2 regions of the Ectopseudomonas hydrolytica genome follow, and region 2 is predicted to be linked to the other one. Evidence: riboswitches for the same ligand, from Rfam matches in the RefSeq annotation. Region 2 holds a riboswitch; the other holds the start of a gene.

Region 1 (8,489 bases), 730 kb from region 2:
CGCGGGCGCGCTGCCGCTGGTGCTGGGGCAGCGCGAAGCGGCGGCGGACATCAGCGAAGCATTGCTGGCGCGTTACTGGGCGCCGCAGCCGCAGCTGGCTCTGGGCCAGGCCTTGCGCGGGCGGGCCACGGCCGCGCTGGATATTTCCGACGGGCTGCTGGCCGACTGCGGGCATATCGCCAAGGCTTCACAGGTGGCCCTTAAGATCGAGCTGGAGCAAGTGCCGCTGTCTGCAGCGCTGCGCGCCTTCGCCGGCGAGGAGCAGGCGCGGACCTGCGCGCTGGGCGGTGGCGACGACTACCGACTTGCCTTTACCCTACCGCCAGCCCAGCTCGCCGATCTGCAGGCCGATTGGCCCGAAATACGGGTGATCGGCCGTGTGCAGGCCGGTACTGGGGTAGAGTTGCTGGACGCCGCCGGCCAGCCCATCGAGCCGCCGCGTGGCGGCTACCAACATTTCTGACAGGACGGAGTGCGCGTGACCGATCACCCCAACCAGGTTCCCGCCGAATACGTACCGCCGTCGGTATGGCGCAATCCCTGGCACTTCATCGCCTTCGGCTTCGGCTCCGGCACCCTGCCCAAGGCGCCCGGCACCTGGGGCTCGCTGGTGGCACTGCCGTTCGTGCCGCTGTGGCAGATGCTGCCCGACTGGGGTTACTGGCTCATGCTCGGAGTGACCATGCTGTTCGGCTTCTGGCTGTGCGGCAAGGTGGCCGACGACCTGCGCGTGCACGATCACGAAGGCATCGTCTGGGACGAGATGGTCGGCATGTGGATCACCCTGTGGCTGGTACCCGAGGGCTGGGTCTGGTTGCTGCTAGGCTTTCTTATGTTTCGTCTGTTCGACATCGTCAAACCCTGGCCGATTCGCTGGATCGATCGGCACGTGCATGGCGGTGTCGGCATCATGCTCGACGATGTAATCGCTGGCGTGTTCGCCTGGTTGGCCATGCAGGGGCTGGTCTGGGGGTGGGACCGTTATGCGGCGGTGTTGGGCTTCTAGAGAGGCAATGGCGATGGCAGCTAGGCGGCTGACGCTGCTGCTGGGTATGGTCGTGATGCTGACGGTGCATGCCGAGCTGCAGCTACCGAGCGAGATCCATGTGGCCAGCGAGGTCTGGGAGGGCCACACCAATGCCGACGGTACCGGCATGGGCTGGGATATCCTGCGCGAGGTGTTCGAGCCGGCCGGGGTCGCCTTGCGCACGCAGAGCGTTCCCTACACGCGTGCGGTCGGTCTGGTGCAGCGTGGCGGCGTCGACGCCTGGGTCGGCTCCTATCGCAATGAGGTCGACGAAGGCGTGCACTACCCGCGCTGGCATTACGATAGCGAGCAGATCAGCGCTCTGGGGCTCAAGTCCAGGCCTGCGCCGACGCTGGAGCGGCTCGGCGAGCTGCGCCTGATATGGATGCGTGGCTACGAATACCAGCGCTACCTGCCGAATGTGCGGCATTACCGGGAAGTTCGCCGCCACAGCGGTATTCTGGGCATGCTCGACCACGGCCATGCCGATTTCTACATTGACGCCCGCGTCGAGATCGAAGTGGTACTGGCGGAGGCCGCGCAGGAGATTCGCGATCGCTATCAGGTGGCCGATCTCAAGTGGCTGCCGCTGTACCTCGGTTTCGCCGACAACTCCAGAGGGCGTGCGCTGGCCGACCTCTTCGATCAGCGCATGGAGCAGCTGGTCGAGGCCGGCACGCTGAAGCCGATCTTCGAGCGCTGGCAGCAGCCCTATCCCTTCGACTGAGCCGGGAGGCCATCCTTCATGCTGTTTCGTTACTGTCTCGCCGGTTTCGCCCTGCTGTGCGCAGGCCTGGCCTGGGCTGCCAGCCAGGTGCAGGTGGTCGGCCTGTTTCCCGGTGCGGCGGTGCTCAATGTCGACGGCCAGCGCAAGCTGGTGCGGGTCGGCCAGACCGGGCCGGGCGGGGTGCAGGTGGTCAGCGTCGACAAGCAGGGTGCGGTGTTGCGCGTCGAAGGTGTCGAGCGCGTCTATCCGCTGAGCCGGGAATACAGCGCCGGTTTCGCCGAACCGGTCAGAAAGCGCCTGAGCATCGCCAAGGGCATCGGCGGCCATTACTGGGTGGCCGGTTCGGTCAACGGTCATACGGTGCAGTTTCTGGTGGACACCGGCGCCACCTCGGTGGCGCTCAACGATGCGCATGCCCGGCGCCTGGGCATCGATTACCGGGTCAGTGGCCGGCCCCTGCAGGTCAATACCGCCAGTGGCGTCGCGCGTGGCTGGCGGGTCGTGCTCGATCGGGTCAAGGTCGGCGACCTGGAGGTGCTCGGCGTCGAGGCCGTGGTGCTGGAAGGCAACGCGCCGCACGAGGCGCTGCTGGGCATGAGCTTCCTGGGACGGGTCGGCTGGCGCGAGGAACAGGGGATGCTGGTGCTCGAGTCCAAACTCTAGCGCCGGCATTGACCGTTTCGATACTGATGATCGGCAATTCTGACTGACCCGGCGGCTGGGCCTGCTGATACAATGCCGCCCCTGTTTCGTACTCATTGCCAGGAGCATCCGGTGTCCGTCGTGTTCGTCGCCGCCTCCCAACTGCCTACGCCCTTCGGCGTGTTCACCATGCACGGTTTCCTCGACGAGGCCACCGGCAAGGAACACGTTGCCCTGACCTTCGGCGATGTGGCCGACGGCGCGCCCGTGCTGGGCCGTCTGCACTCCGAATGCCTGACCGGCGACGCCCTGTTCAGCCTGCGTTGCGACTGTGGTGCCCAGCTGCAGGCGGCATTGCAGGCCATCGCCAGCGAAGGCCGCGGCGTGCTGCTCTACCTGCGCCAGGAAGGCCGCGGCATCGGTCTGCTGAACAAGATCCGCGCCTACGAGCTGCAGGACGGCGGCGCCGATACCGTGGAGGCCAACGAGCGCCTGGGCTTCGGCGCCGACCAGCGCGACTACGCCATCTGCCTGCCGATGCTCGAGCACCTGGGCATCAAGAGCCTCAAGCTGATGACCAACAACCCGCGCAAGGTCAGGGCGCTGGGCGAAATGGGCATCGCCGTGGACCATCGCGTGCCGCTGCAGATCGCGCACAATCCCTACAACAAGCGCTACCTCGCCACCAAGGCCGGCAAGCTCGGCCATATGCTGGGCAACCAGCATCAGGGCGAGACCGAGGAAAGCCTGTGACCCGAGGCCAGGTGAAGCGGCGCCTGGCGCTGGCCTGGTGGCGCCAGCTGGGCGTGGCCCTGGCCCCTGTGTTCGTCTTCAACCTGCTGTTCGGCGGCGGTGGCACCACGGTGCTGACCATGCCGCTGTTCATCGCCGGCCTGGCTTCGATGTTCGTCAGCCTGCCGCTGTTTTCTGCCTACAAGCGCGCCCTGATCGCCACCGAGAAGGCCCTCGACAGCGACGCAGAGCCGGCCGCCTGGCTGGAACTGGATCGCGTGCGCCTGCGTGCCCTGCTCGGCGCGGCGCTGCCGGCCTGGATCGCCGCCCTGGCGGTGCTGGCCGGGCTCGAGGCGGTACCGCTGGTGCTGCTGGCGTTGTCGTCCATCGTGCTGCACAGCCTCTACCGCATTCCCCGCCAACTCGGCTGACATGCGTGCACTGCTGCTGGCCCTGTGTCTGCTGGCGCTGCCCCTGGCGGCCGCACCACGGGTGGTCAGCCTGGCGCCCTCGCTCAGCGAAATCATGCTCGATCTGGATGCCGCCGACCTGCTGGTCGGTGTGCTCGAAGGCGACGAGCGCCCCGCCGCCCTGGCCCATCTGCCCACCGTCGGCCGCTACGGCCAGCTGGAGTTCGAGCGCCTGCTGCAGCTGGCGCCCGATCTGATCCTGATCGCCCCGGGCAGCGTGCCGCCGGCGCAGCGGGCGCAACTGCAGCGTCTGGGCATCCCCTTGCTGGTGGTCGAGCCACAGCGGCTCGACCAGTTGGGCGATGCCTTCGTCAGCATCGCCCGGCGAATCGGCCGCAGCGAGCAGGGCGAGCGGCTGGCGGCGGAATTCCGCGCCGAACTGGACGCGCTGCGCCAGCGCTACCGGCGCGATCAGCCCCTGAGCGTTTTCTATCAGATCTGGCACCAGCCGCTGTACACCATCGGCGGCGCACAGCTGATCGGCGATGCGTTGGCCGTATGCGGCGGGCGTAATCTGTTTGCCGATCTGCCGCAACCGGCACCGCAGGTCAGCGTGGAGGCGGTGCTGGCGCGCAATCCGGACGTGATTCTCGGTGGCAGCCATGCCGAGCTGAGCGCCTGGCAGGCCTGGCCGCAGCTGCATGCGGTGCGCCAGGGCCAGGTCTGGGCCGTGCCGGACAAGGGCCTTGAGCGGCCCAGCCGGCAGATGCTGGGGGCCATCGAACAGCTATGCGAGCTGATGGCGGCGGCGCGTTAGCCGCAGTTTGCTTGGTGCGCACGGCGCACCCTACGAGCGCCGTAGGGTGCGCCGTGCGCACCGAGGTCAAAGTTGCGGTGTCCAGCTCAGAGAGAGCAGGGCGCTGCGGCCTTCTTCGCGATAGCCGTAATAGTTCACGCTGCTGAAGAACGGATCGTTCGGTCGGCTATACAGAGCTTGGGAATAGTCCTTGTCCAAGATGTTGTCGACCTTGATTTGCCACAGCAGCTCATCGCTCATCCGCCAGCTCGCACGCGCACCGAGCAAACCGTAGCCGGCGATCTCTCGAGTGTTGGCGGCGTCGTCATAGCGACCGGAGAAGGCCTGCCAGGTGATGCCAGCGGCGAAGGCGCCGAACTGGCGATCCAGGTCCAGGCTCAGGCTGCGTTTGGCGCGGCGCGGCAGGGTATGGCCGCTGTCGCGATCGCGTGGGTCGAGCAGACTGGCGCCGAGTACGGCCTGCCAGCCCAGCACCTCGCGTTCCAGGCTCAGTTCCAAGCCTTGCAGGCGCGCCTGGTTGACGTTCATCGGCGTGCTGAAGAAGGTTACCGGGTCGCTGACCACGGTGATCAGGTCTTCGACCTCGGTGCGGTAGGCCGACACGCTCCAGCGGGTACTCAGGTGATCGCCGCGCAATTGCGCCTCGTAGGTTTTCGAGCGCTCGGGCGCGAGGTTCGGATTGCCGCCATAGAAGGCGCTGGTGGGGTAGTACAGATCGTTGAAGGTGGGGGCGTGAAAACCCTCGCCATAGCTCAGCAGTAGTTCCAGTCGTTCGGCCAAGTCCAGGCTCAGTGCCGCGTTCCAGGTGTTCTCGCTGCCGAATTGCTCGTTCTTGTCGTGGCGTAGGCCCAGCTCGGTAGCGAAACCGTCGCCGCGATGGCGGTGCTGGACGAAGGCGGCTTGATTCCAGCGCTCGCTCTGGCTGAAGTCGCTGTCCGTGCTCAAACGGTCCTCGAACCAGTCGAGGCCCAGCAGCAGCTGGTTGGCCTCGTCCAGACGCAAGGTATTGAGCCAGGCGGCGCTGTCGCGGTAGGTGTTGAAGCTGTAGTTATTGTCGGCGTTCAGCGGGTCGCGGTTGTCGCTCTTGTCCTCGCTATGGCCGAGTTCCAGGCGGCTGCTCCAGCGCTCGGCGAGCTGCGCTTCGAGATGCGCAGCAGCAGTGGAAACGCTGAAGCGCTCGCTGGGGTTGCCCGGCGCGAAGCTGAACAGATCGTCGTATTCGCTCTCGCCGCGCTGGTCTACCAGGCTTAGGCCGCCCTTGAGGCGCTCGCTGAAGCGATGTTCCAGGCTCAGATTGAATGACTTGCGGCGCAGACCGTCGTGGTCGCCGTCGTTGCCACGGGCATCCTGCGAGCGGTCGAAGCCGGCACGTTCGGCCAGACTGGCGCCGAGATCGAAGCGGGTGTGCTGATCGCCGCCGGACAGACCCAGGCTGCGTTCGAAACTCTGCTGACTGCCGGCGGCCAGGCGCAGCCGCGGCTGCAGACCGGCTTCGCCCTGGCGGGTGAAAATCTGGATAACCCCGCCGATGGCGTCGGCGCCGTATAACGCCGAACGTGGGCCGCGTACCACCTCGATGCGCTCGATCTGCTCGGGGCTGAGGAATTCCAGGCGGGCCAGACCGCTTGCGGCGGCGTTCAGGCGCACGCCGTCGATCAGTACCAGGGTCTGGTTGGCGTTGGCACCACGCAGAAACAGGCTGGTCAGGCTGCCACGGCCGCCATTCTGCACGATGGATACGCCGGGTACGCGGCTGAGCAGATCGGGCACGCTGCTGGCCTGCAAACGCTCGATATCCGTCCGCTCGAACACTGTAGTGGCAGCAGTGGCCTGGCGCAGCGGCTCGGCCTGGCGGCCGGAGGTGATCACCAGCGGCTCGGCGGTATAGGGTTCGGCAGCCAGGGCGAAGCCGGGCAGAACGGCAATGGCCAGAGCCAGACGGGACAGTTTCATTCTTGTGATTCCTCAAAGGTCGGCAGACATTCGAGGAGGGCAGGGGGCAAGCGCGCAGGGCGGCGCTTGACGGTGCGGCCCTCCGCAACACCAGTCGCACCGCCGGGGCCGGTCTCCGGGCTCACGACCCCGGTCCGCCTTCCCGGGAATACCCAGTGGCCGTGGACAAGGTGCAGGCTGTGGCCTGCCGTCGATTACCGTTGCGGGGGCAGCGTCGGGATTGCCTGGATGGGCGCACCGACTTCCCGTTTCACGCCGCGTCAGCAGCGCACCCTGGCGGAACATGAATGGCGCGCACCTTAGTGCGCGCGAGTATGAATGACAAGCAAGGCCCGCTCATTCGGCGATGAGCGGAGCTCATGCTCAGGCCCGCAGCTGGTCGAGGCGTTCGCGCACCGCGCGTTCGATGCCGGCCTGATCAAGGCCGCATTCTGCGAGCATCTGCGCCGGCTTGGCGTGCTCGACGTAGTAATCGGGCAGGCCCAGATGCAGCAGCGGCTTGATGATGTTCTGCGCGGCGAGGAACTCGCTGACCGCGCTGCCGGCCCCGCCCATGACGGCGTTCTCTTCGATGGTCACCAGCAGCTCGTGGCTGCCGGCCAGCTCGCGCAGCAGGGCCTCGTCCAATGGTTTGACGAAGCGCATGTCGACCACGGTGGCGTTCAGCGCTTCGCCGACCTGCAGCGCTTCGGCCAGTTGCACGCCGAATACCAGCAGGGCTGCGCCCTTGCCCTGGCGTCGCACTATGGCCTTGCCGATCTCTAGCGGCTCCAGCCCGGCGTCGAGCGGCGCATTGGGGCCGCTGCCGCGCGGGTAGCGCACCGCGGCCGGGCCATCGAACAGGTAGCCGGTGGTGAGCATGCGGCGCAGTTCGTTCTCGTCGCTGGGGGTCATCACCAGCATGCCGGGGATGCAGCGCAGGTAGGAGATATCGAAGCTGCCGGCATGGGTCGGGCCGTCTTCGCCGACCAGACCGGCGCGGTCGATGGCGAACAGCACATCGAGATTCTGCACCGCGACGTCGTGGATCAGCTGGTCATAGGCGCGCTGGAGGAAGGTGGAATAGATCGCCACCACCGGCTTGACGCCGTCGCAGGCCATGCCGGCGGCCAGGGTCACGGCGTGCTGCTCGGCGATGGCGACGTCGAAGTAGCGCTCGGGGAAGCGCTCGGCGAAGGCCACCAGATCCGAGCCTTCCTTCATCGCCGGGGTGATGCCGACCAGGCGCTGATCTGCCGCGGCCATGTCGCACAGCCACTGACCGAACACGTTGGAGTATTTCGGGCCGCTCGGTTTCCTGGGCACCGCGCTGGGGGTGACTGGCTCGAGCTTGGTGATGGCGTGATAGCCGATGGGGTCGGCTTCGGCCGGGGCGAAGCCCTTGCCCTTCTTGGTCACCACATGGAGGAACTGCGGGCCGTCCAGGTCGCGCATATTGCGTAATGTCGCAAGCAGGGTGGGCAGGTCGTGGCCGTCGATGGGGCCGACGTAGTTCCAGCCCAGTTCCTCGAACAGGGTGCCGGGTACCAGCATGCCCTTGGCGTGTTCCTCGACCTTGCGTGCGATTTCCCAGGCGCCGGGCAGGCGCGAGAGGATCTTCTTGCTGCCCTCGCGCATGCTGGCGTAGGTGCGGCTGGAGATGATCTTGGCCAGGTAGTTGGACAGGCCGCCGACGTTCTTGGAGATCGACATGTCGTTGTCGTTGAGGATCACCAGCATGTTGGCGCCGACGTCGGTGGCGTGGTTGAGCGCCTCGAAGGCCATGCCGGCGGTCAGCGCGCCGTCACCGATCACCGCCACGCTCTTGCGCTTCTCGCCCTTCAGGCGAGCGGCGATGGCCATGCCCAGGGCGGCGCTGATGCTGGTGCTGGAGTGACCGACGCCGAAGGTGTCGTACTCGCTCTCGCTACGGCGCGGGAAGGCGGCCAGGCCGTCCTTCTGGCGCAGGCTGCCCATGCGCTCGCGACGGCCGGTGAGGATCTTGTGCGGGTAGGCCTGATGGCCGACGTCCCACACCAGGCGGTCATCGGGGGTGTCGAAGACGTAGTGCAGGGCGATGGTCAGCTCGATGACGCCGAGGCCGGCACCGAAGTGCCCGCCGCTCTGGCCGACGCTGTAGAGCAGGTACTGGCGCAGTTCATCGGCGAGGGTTTCCAGGTCCGCTTCGGCCAGGCGGCGCAG
Region 2 (8,489 bases):
GCACGGCCAGGCCGCGCTGCGGGTCGACGAACTGCGGCAGGAAGGCGCCATAGAACAGGATCACCTTGGGATTCGACAGCGCCGACAGCAGGCCCTGGCGAAACAGGATGAAAACCTTCGGGCGTGCGCTGTCCAGTGCCAGACCGGGCAGCAGCGCCGGAGTGCGCCACAGCTGCACGCCGAGCCAGATCAGGTAGGCGCCGCCGATCCACTTCAGCGCCAGCAACGTGTTGGGCGCGGTCTTGAGCAGGGCACTGAGGCCGAACATGGCCAGGGCGATTAGCGTGCTGAAGCCGACCACGCCGCCGAGGATGGTGGCCAGCGCCATGCGTGCGCCGTACAGCCCGCCGTGGGTCAGCGCCAGCAGGCTGTTGGGGCCGGGCGTCAGCGCCAGGCCGAGGGTGGCGACGAAATAGACGAGCCAGAGTTCGAGGGCCATGCAGGTCTCCTGTGAGGGCGCGGCCAGTCTAGTCAGCGACAGTGTCGTGATTGAGGTAGATTCTGGTCATTTAAAGGTTGATTCTGGACTGACATGGCCGAATGCCCCGATCTGCGTTTTCTCCTGCTGCCCCTGCCGGAGTTCGCCTTGCTGCCGTTCGGTGGCTTTCTCGACAAGCTGCGCTTCAGCGCCGACGACGAGGACTACAGCCGCCAGCGCTACTGCGCCTGGACCATCCTCGGCCTGCAGCCGGGGCATGTGCTGTCCAGCAGTGGCGCGGCGCTGCGCATCGAGGCCACGCCAGAGGAACTCGATCTGGCCGACTACGACTACCTGGTGCTGTTCGGTGGGCGCAACGCGCAGGCCACCGCGGCGCTGGCGCCGGCTTACCAGCCGCTGCTGCGCCGCGCCGCGCGCGCCGGGGTCAAGCTGGTGGCGATCGACAATGCCAGCTTCCTGCTGGCCGCCTGCGGCCTGCTCGACGGGCACAGGGTTGCGGTGCACTGGCGGCATGAGGCGGAGTTCCGCGCCAGCTTTGCGCATGTGCGCCTCGCCCGCGAACGCCTGTATTGCCTCGATGGCGAGCGAATCTCCTGCGCCGGCGGCGCGGCGGCCATCGACCTGGCGGTGGAACTGCTGGCCCAGGGCAGTGGTCGGGCCCGCGCGCTCAAGGGCCTGGCCGATATGCTGGTGGACGAGACGCGCAGCGGCCAGCACGCGCTGCGTTCACTGCAGGTGGCGCCGAGCGGCGAACGTCATGTCGATCGCGCCATCGCCCTGATGCGTCATGGCCTGGCCAGCGCCGACGGCATCGAGCAACTGGCGGCCAGCGTCGGCATCAGCCGGCGTCAGCTCGACCGCCTGTTCCATGCCAGCCAGGGCATGAGTGCGCGCGAATACTGGAACGAGCTGCGCCTGCAGCATGTGCGCTGGCGCCTGCTCAATTCCAGCCACAGCCTGGCGCAGCTTGCCGACGAGATCGGCGTCAGTGATGCCAGCCATCTGGGCAAGCTGTTTCGTCAGCGCTTCGGCGTGGCGCCGGGGGCCTTTCGGCGGCAGCGTGGTATGCAGGGGGTCGACGCCGGATAGATCTGGTGCGCACAGCGCACCCTACGGGTCGGCGCAGGGTGTCGCAGGGCCGCCTAGGCCGTGCGCACCCATCAATCCTGTGGATAACTGCGCGGCGTATACACCCACTCGCCACCATCGGCGCGGGGGAAGCGGCGGGTCTGGCTGGAGCCGATGATCACCAGGGTGCGCATATCGACCAGCTCCGGGGTCAGCTCGCCGAGGGTGAGGGTGCGCAGGGCTTCGGCCGGGCGGCCGATATCGCGCCCCAGCACCACCAGGGTCTGCGGTTCGCGATGCTGGCGCAGCAGCTCCAGGGCGCGGCCGAGTTGCCAGGGGCGGGCCTTGGAGATCGGGTTGTAGAAGGCCATGGCCAGATCGGCGATGGCGGCATGCTGCAGGCGTTTTTCGATAACCGCCCAGGGCTTGAGGTTGTCGGACAGGGAGATCAGGCAGAAGTCGTGGCCCAGCGGCGCGCCGGCCTTGGCGGCGGTGGCCAGGGCGGCGGAGACGCCCGGCAGCACCTCCAGTTCGACGCCGTGCCAGGCCTCGCTCTGCGGGCTTTCCAGCGCTTCCATCACGGCAGCAGCCATGGCGAATACGCCGGGGTCGCCGGAGGAGATCATCACCACGCGGCGGCCCGTGGCGGCCAGTTCGAAGGCATGGGCGGCGCGCTGCAGTTCCTCGCGGTTGTCGCTGGGGTGCACGCATTGATCGGCGCGCAGCGGGCCGGCCATCTTCACGTAGGTGTCGTAGCCGAGCAGATCTTCGGCCTCGTCCAGGGCACGGCGCACGGCCGGGGTCATATGCTCGGCTGCGCCGGGGCCGAGGCCGACCACGCTAAGACGGCCGCGGCGCTGACCGAAGCGCTCGATATCCAGTGGTTGTTCGCCCAGCAGCAGGCGCAGGCCGTCGCCCCGGTGGCATTCGGCAGGCAGCTGGGAGGCGCTGTGGATAAAACGCAGCGGTAGCCTGAGCTCCCTTGCGGCCGCGTGCAGCTCGGCATTGGCCATCCAGCCTTTGTCCGCAAGCAGGCAGGCCAGTGCCTGCGGCGCCAGCTTGGCGGCGCTCAGCGCCTGCTGCAGGCGGGTGGCCAGGTCGGCGCCGGGGCGTTCGATCAGCGCGGCAGCGACGCGCGGGTGGATCAGCAGTTCGTCGGCCCTCGGTGGGCGTTGCTCGGCGGTGATATGGATCACCCGCGACGCGGTCTGATCCACCGGCAGCTGCGCCGCCTCCAGCCAGGGCGCCTGGCCCTCGATGCGCACGCTCTCGCCGCCGAGCAGATCGCTGACGAAGCGCTTGCCCTGCTGCAGGTCAGCCAGCGCATAGCCGGCCGGCGGCTCCAGCAGGCAGGTGCCGAAGCGTAGTTCGCCGCTGGTGGTGATGGCCGGCGCCACGCCCAGGTGCGGGGCGATCTCGCGGGCCAGACGATTGACCCCGGCCAGGCCGCCGAGCAGCGGCACCACGGCGCTGCCGTCCTCGGCCAGGGCCAGCACCGGCGGCTCGGTGCCCTTTTCCGCCAGTAGCGCGGCCAGGCTGCGGATGACGATGCCGGCGGCGCATAGCGCCAGCAGCGGCTGGCCGGCGCGATACAGGGCGCGCAGGTGGTCACCGAAGTCGTCGTAATGGCGCTCTGCGACATCGACACGGCCGCGCAGGCCATGGATCACGGCCTGTGGATAAAGCGCCTTGAGGCGTTGTGCAGTGGCCAGCGCGCTGGCGCCGAGGATGACGATGTTCATGCGGTAAATCCTGTAGCCCGGATGCAAGCCGGGGAATGGGTTTCCCGGATTGCATCCGGGCTACGCGCTTCGAGGTATTTTTCGTAGGCGCCCGCTTGCGGGCGATGCGCCTGCAATGGATCGCCGGCAAGCCGGCTCCTACAGCGTTGGCGGTGTTATCCCCGCCACTTCTGCCCGGGCACCAGAATCATCGAGAAGTACGGCGAATCCATCGGCTCCACCTCGTCCAGCGGCACGATCTTCTGACTGGCCATGGTGGCGCGCTCGACGTAATGGGCGCGGCCATCTAGGCCCAGCTTGCGCAGCACGCGGCGTACCTTGTCGAAGTTGCGCCCGAGCTTCATCACCACGGCGGCCTCGGCGTCGCGCAGGCGCTGTTCCAGCTCGTCTTCCGCCAGCACGCCGGAGAGCACGCTCAAGCTCTGGTTGCGGTACACCAGCGGTGTACCGAGCACCGAGGCGCAGCCGAGCATGGAGCACACGCCGGGTACCACCTCCACCTCGTAGCGGTCGGCCAGGCGATCGTGCAGGTACATGTAGGAGCCGTAGAAGAACGGGTCGCCCTCGCAGATCACCGCCACGTCCTGGCCCGCGTCCAGCAGCCGGGCGATCTGCTCGGCGCAGGTGTCGTAGAAGTCGGCGATCACATCCTCGTAGGACAGCGGCGGGGCGAGCTTCTCGGTGGTCACCGGGTAGACCAGCGGCAGGCGCTGTTGGGCGGCGTCCAGGTGCTTTTCGATGATGCCGAAGGCATTCCCGCCGTGGCCGGCATTGTGCTTGGCCTTGGCCACGAAGTAGGCCACCACCGGCGCCGACTGGAGCAGACGCAGGGCCTTGAGGGTAAGCAGCTCGGGGTCGCCGGGGCCGACGCCGAGGCCGAGCAGACGACCAGCCATCATTCCACCTCCGAGGCCAGGGCGTTGACCGCGGCCACCGCCATGGCGCTGCCGCCACGGCGGCCACGGATGATCACGTAGGGCACGCCGCGGCTGTCTGCGGCCAGGGCATCCTTGGATTCCGCCGCGCCGATAAAGCCCACCGGCATGCCGATGATCAGCGCCGGCTTGGGCGCGCCGGCGTCGAGCATTTCCAGCAGGTAGAACAGCGCGGTGGGGGCATTGCCGATCACCACCACGCTGCCCTCCAGGTGCTCGCGCCAGTGCTCCAGGGCCACCGCCGAGCGGGTGTTGCCGACTTCGCGGGCCAGCTCCGGCACACCGGCGTCATGCAGGGTGCAGATCACGTGGTTGTTCGCCGGCAGGCGCGGGCGGGTGATGCCCTCGGCGACCATGCGCGCATCGCAGAGAATCGGCGCGCCAGCTAGCAGCGCCGCACGACCGGCCGCGCCGGCACCGGCGGAGAAGCGCAGATCCTCCACCACGTCGACCATGCCGCAGGCGTGGATCACCCGTACGGCGAGTTTCTCCAGGTCGGCGGGGATGCCGTCGAGGTTGGCCTCGGCGCGGATGGTGGCGAAGGAGCGGCGGTAGATTTCCTGGCCGTCGCGGATGTAATCAAGCATCGGGTTTTCCTGCGGGGTGTTGGCGGGCGAACCAGGCGCCGGCCTCGTCGATGGTCATGGCCGGCGCCAGCAGACGGCCGAAACCGGGTGCCTCGGGCGTGCGTTGGTAGAGCTGGTAGTGATCGGGCGTGCTGGCCAGCAGGGTATAGGGCTGCACGCGGGCGCTGGCGCAACTGCGCGGGCAGGCGCTGAGGTGCACCTGAGGGCGGGCGCGGCTTGCGCGCAGCAGCTCGGCCAGGTGCAGGGCGTGGTGCTTGCTGTCGGCCAAGCCGCGGGCGCAGGCGGCCGAACCGGTGCAGGCGACCAGGCCGAGCAGCGGCTCGTCGGCCTGGGTCAGCAGGCCCAGCTGGTCCAGCTCAGCCAGCAGTTCGCGGGCGCGGGCTTCGGGGACGTTGCCCAGCAGCAGACCCTGCCAGGGCGTCAGGCGCAGCTCGCCATCGCCATGGCGCTCGCTCAGCTCGGCCAGCGTGGTCAGTTGTTCGGCGTGCAACCGGCCCAGCTGGGCGCCAGCGGCGACCATGCACAGGCCGCTCTGCGCCTGTGGATAAATCCCCGCCGGCGCGCGCTCGATGGTGGCGGCGGGCTGCCAGGTGGCCGGGGCCGGCTGCAGGGCAGAATCCAGGCGCGCCTGCAGGCGTTGCAGCAGTTCGTTGGCCGGGATCTGCGTCAGCAACTGGCGCATGCGCGACTGCTCGGGCGTGGCCAGTTCGAGGAACAGCAGCAGCAGCTGGCGAACCAGCTCGAGCGCCTGGCTCGCTTCGACGCGTGCGACGGGCGCATCGCCAGGGCAGCCGGCCAGGCCCAGCAGCAAGTGGTGTTCGTCGTCGGCCGCCAGCCACAGGTCGTGGGGGTGTTCGCGCATGGCCAAGGCTTCGCCGCCATCGAGTTGCAGGGCGAACTTGGGCGACAGGGCATGCAGCGCCGGGGTGTCCTGCAGCAGGTCGAGCAACTGGCCGGCCAGTGGGCGCACGTCCATCCGCATGTGCGGGTCGAGGCCGGCGGCGGGGCTGAGCAGCAGGTTGCGCACATCGTCGGCGGCGGCCACGCGCGGGCCTAGGCCGGCGCTCAGCAGCGCGTCGATCAGCGCGTTTTCCTGGCCGGGCAGCACGCCGCGGATCTGCAGGTTGCTGCGGTTGGTCAGCTCCAGCACGCCGCTTGCGCCATGCCGCGCCGCCTCGGCAATCGCGCGCGCCTGGGCGCTGCGCAGCACGCCGCCGGGCAGCTTGATACGGCAGATGCCACCGTCCAGCGCGGGGACGATGCGCAGCAGGCCGGGACAGGCGGAAGGGCGAATGGAGGTGTGCAAGCGGTCACCTGTGGCTAACGACGCGGCGACCGAACCAGCGAAATCCGCCCACAGGGGGATTCCATGGCATCGGTACACCCCGCCCGATGTTGGCACTCGCGACCAGCGTTCGTCGGCAGGTCTCCTGGCTGACAGGTCATGATCCGCTGCGCCTTCCCGGTTAACAGGCCGTTGAAAAACTACCTACGTTGGCAATACGGCGTTAAAAACGGCCTCAAAATGCTCATTTACAACACGTAAACTGCGCTTTTTCGGCCGTTTTTGCCTTGTCTTGCCTACCTCGCCTACGTTTTTCAACGGCCTTTCACCCAGTGGCCGATTGCATTGGACTCGCTGTTTACAGTTGCGGGGGCAGCCACGGTTTTACCGTGTTCCCTCTTAGGCCCGTTTTATAAGGGGCACCGACGAAGGCTGTATTATGCCCGCTTTGCCCGGCGTCGCGACACGCGCCCTGTCGGCTACTTGCGAGGAAGGTAGATGAAACCCTGGTTGACCCTGGTCGGCATCGGTGAAGACGGCTACCCCGGCCTGGGCAAGGCCGCGCGCCGCGCGCTGCTGGCGGCTACACGCATCGTCGGTGCGCCGCGTCAGCTGGCCTTGCTGCCGCCCTGCATCGGTGGCGAGCGGGAAACCTGGCCCAGCCCCTTCAACCTTGAACCGCTGCTGGCGCGGCGTGGCGAGGCGGTGTGCGTGCTGGCCAGCGGCGACCCGATGTTCTACGGCGTCGGCGCCAGCCTGGCGCGCCAGCTGCCGGCCGATGAGCTGCAGGTACTGCCGTCGCCGTCCTCGGTGTCGCTGGCGGCTGCGCGTCTGGGCTGGCCGCTGCAGGAGATTGATGTGGTCTCCTTGGTCGGCCGGCCGCTCGCCACGCTCAACGCCCGGCTGTTTCCCGGCATGCGCCTGCTGGTGTTGAGCGCCGATGGTGACACGCCCGCGCAGGTCGCCGAAGCCCTGTGCGCACGCGGTTTTGGCGCCAGTCGCCTGACCCTGCTGGAACACCTTGGCGGGCCGGATGAGCGCCGCATCGAGGGCCTGGCCGCGAGCTGGGACTTGCCGCGCGGCGCCGACCTCAACCTGCTGGCCGTGGAATGCCTGGCCGACGCCGGAGCACACCTGCTGCCACCGACCTGTGGTCTGCCTGACGAGGCCTACCGCCACGACGGCCAGCTGACCAAGCGCGACGTGCGCGCGGTGACCCTGGCGCGCCTGGCGCCGCTGCCCGGTGAGCTGCTGTGGGACGTGGGCGCCGGTTGTGGCTCCATCGGCATCGAATGGATGCGCGCGCACCCGGCCTGCCGCGCCATCGCCGTCGAGGCCAACGAAGGGCGTCAGGCCCATATCCGCCACAATCGCGATGCCCTCGGCGTCCCCGGGCTGCAACTGGTCGCCGGGCATGCGCCCGAGGCCCTGATCGGGCTGCCAGCGCCGGATGCCATTTTCATCGGCGGCGGCGTCACCGTGCCCGGTGTGCTGGATGATTGCTGGGCCGCACTCAAGCCCGGCGGGCGCCTGCTGGCCAATGCCGTGACCATTCAGAGCGAGGCGGCGCTGGTGGCCTTTCGCGAACGGCAGGGTGGCGAGCTGCTGCGGCTCACCGTGGCCCAGGCGCAGCCGCTGGGCGGGTTCGACACCTGGCGCGCGGCGCTGCCGATCACCCTGCTGGCGGTGCGCAAGCCGTGAGCGCGCGACTTCTGCTGCTCGGCGGCACTACCGAGGCCCTGCGCCTGGCCCGCCGCCTCGGGCCGGATACCGTCTACAGCCTGGCCGGCCTCGGCCGCGTGCCGGACGACCTGGCCTGCCGCGTGCGCGTCGGCGGCTTTGGCGGTGCCGAAGGCCTGGCGGCCTTTATCGCCGAAGAAGACATCGAGCTGCTGCTGGATCTGACCCACCCCTATGCCGCGCAGATCAGCCATAACGCCGCCCGCGCCGCCGAGACTGCTGGTGTGCCCTGCTGGGCCCTGCGCCGCCCCGGCTGGCAGCCGGGCGCAGGCGACGACTGGCGCGAGGTGGATGGCTGGGATGAACTGACCCGCGCGCTGACGCCGTTCCAGCGGCCGTTCTTCACCTCCGGTCGCGAGCCGCTGGCGCATCTGCACGAGATACCCGAGCACCAGCACTGGACGGTGCGCTGCCTGCAGGCCGAACCGGCGCCGCCGCGTGCCGAGATCATCGGCGCGCGCGGGCCGTTCTCTTTGGACGAGGAACGTGCGCTGTTCGCCCGTATCCGCTGCGATGTGCTGGTAAGCAAGAACAGCGGCAGCGCCTCCACCGAGCCCAAGCTGCAGGTCGCCCGCGAACGGGGCCTGCCGGTGCTGCTATTGCGCCGCCCGCAGTTGCCGGCTGTAACGCGCCAGTTCGAGGAGCTGGACGCTCTCTACGAGGCGCTGTCCTTGTAGGGCGGGTGAAACCCGC

Evidence for each region. Region 2 has a riboswitch for cobalamin ahead of cobG (precorrin-3B synthase). Riboswitches for the same ligand answer to the same signal wherever they lie in the genome.
Region 1: another riboswitch for cobalamin. It lies ahead of L1F06_RS21215 (TonB-dependent receptor domain-containing protein); the one in region 2 lies ahead of cobG (precorrin-3B synthase).

The regions. Positions count from the first base shown of each region.
Region 1 covers NZ_CP099397.1:4,513,995-4,522,483, reverse strand. Annotated here, with positions in the region: gene thiL (thiamine-phosphate kinase) at 1-463, shown strand, start outside; gene L1F06_RS21245 (phosphatidylglycerophosphatase A family protein) at 479-1,006, shown strand; gene L1F06_RS21240 (substrate-binding periplasmic protein) at 1,020-1,754, shown strand; gene L1F06_RS21235 (retropepsin-like aspartic protease family protein) at 1,773-2,417, shown strand; gene ribA (GTP cyclohydrolase II) at 2,529-3,149, shown strand; gene L1F06_RS21225 (hypothetical protein) at 3,146-3,559, shown strand; gene L1F06_RS21220 (cobalamin-binding protein) at 3,561-4,355, shown strand; gene L1F06_RS21215 (TonB-dependent receptor domain-containing protein) at 4,422-6,308, opposite strand; cobalamin riboswitch at 6,398-6,599, opposite strand; gene dxs (1-deoxy-D-xylulose-5-phosphate synthase) at 6,672-8,489, opposite strand, start outside.
Region 2 covers NZ_CP099397.1:5,246,241-5,254,729, reverse strand. Annotated here, with positions in the region: gene L1F06_RS24710 (LysE family translocator) at 1-439, opposite strand, end outside; gene L1F06_RS24705 (GlxA family transcriptional regulator) at 533-1,528, shown strand; gene cobJ (precorrin-3B C(17)-methyltransferase) at 1,600-3,249, opposite strand; gene L1F06_RS24695 (precorrin-2 C(20)-methyltransferase) at 3,405-4,145, opposite strand; gene L1F06_RS24690 (precorrin-8X methylmutase) at 4,145-4,771, opposite strand; gene cobG (precorrin-3B synthase) at 4,764-6,077, opposite strand; cobalamin riboswitch at 6,175-6,498, opposite strand; gene cbiE (precorrin-6y C5,15-methyltransferase (decarboxylating) subunit CbiE) at 6,555-7,757, shown strand; gene L1F06_RS24675 (cobalt-precorrin-6A reductase) at 7,754-8,473, shown strand.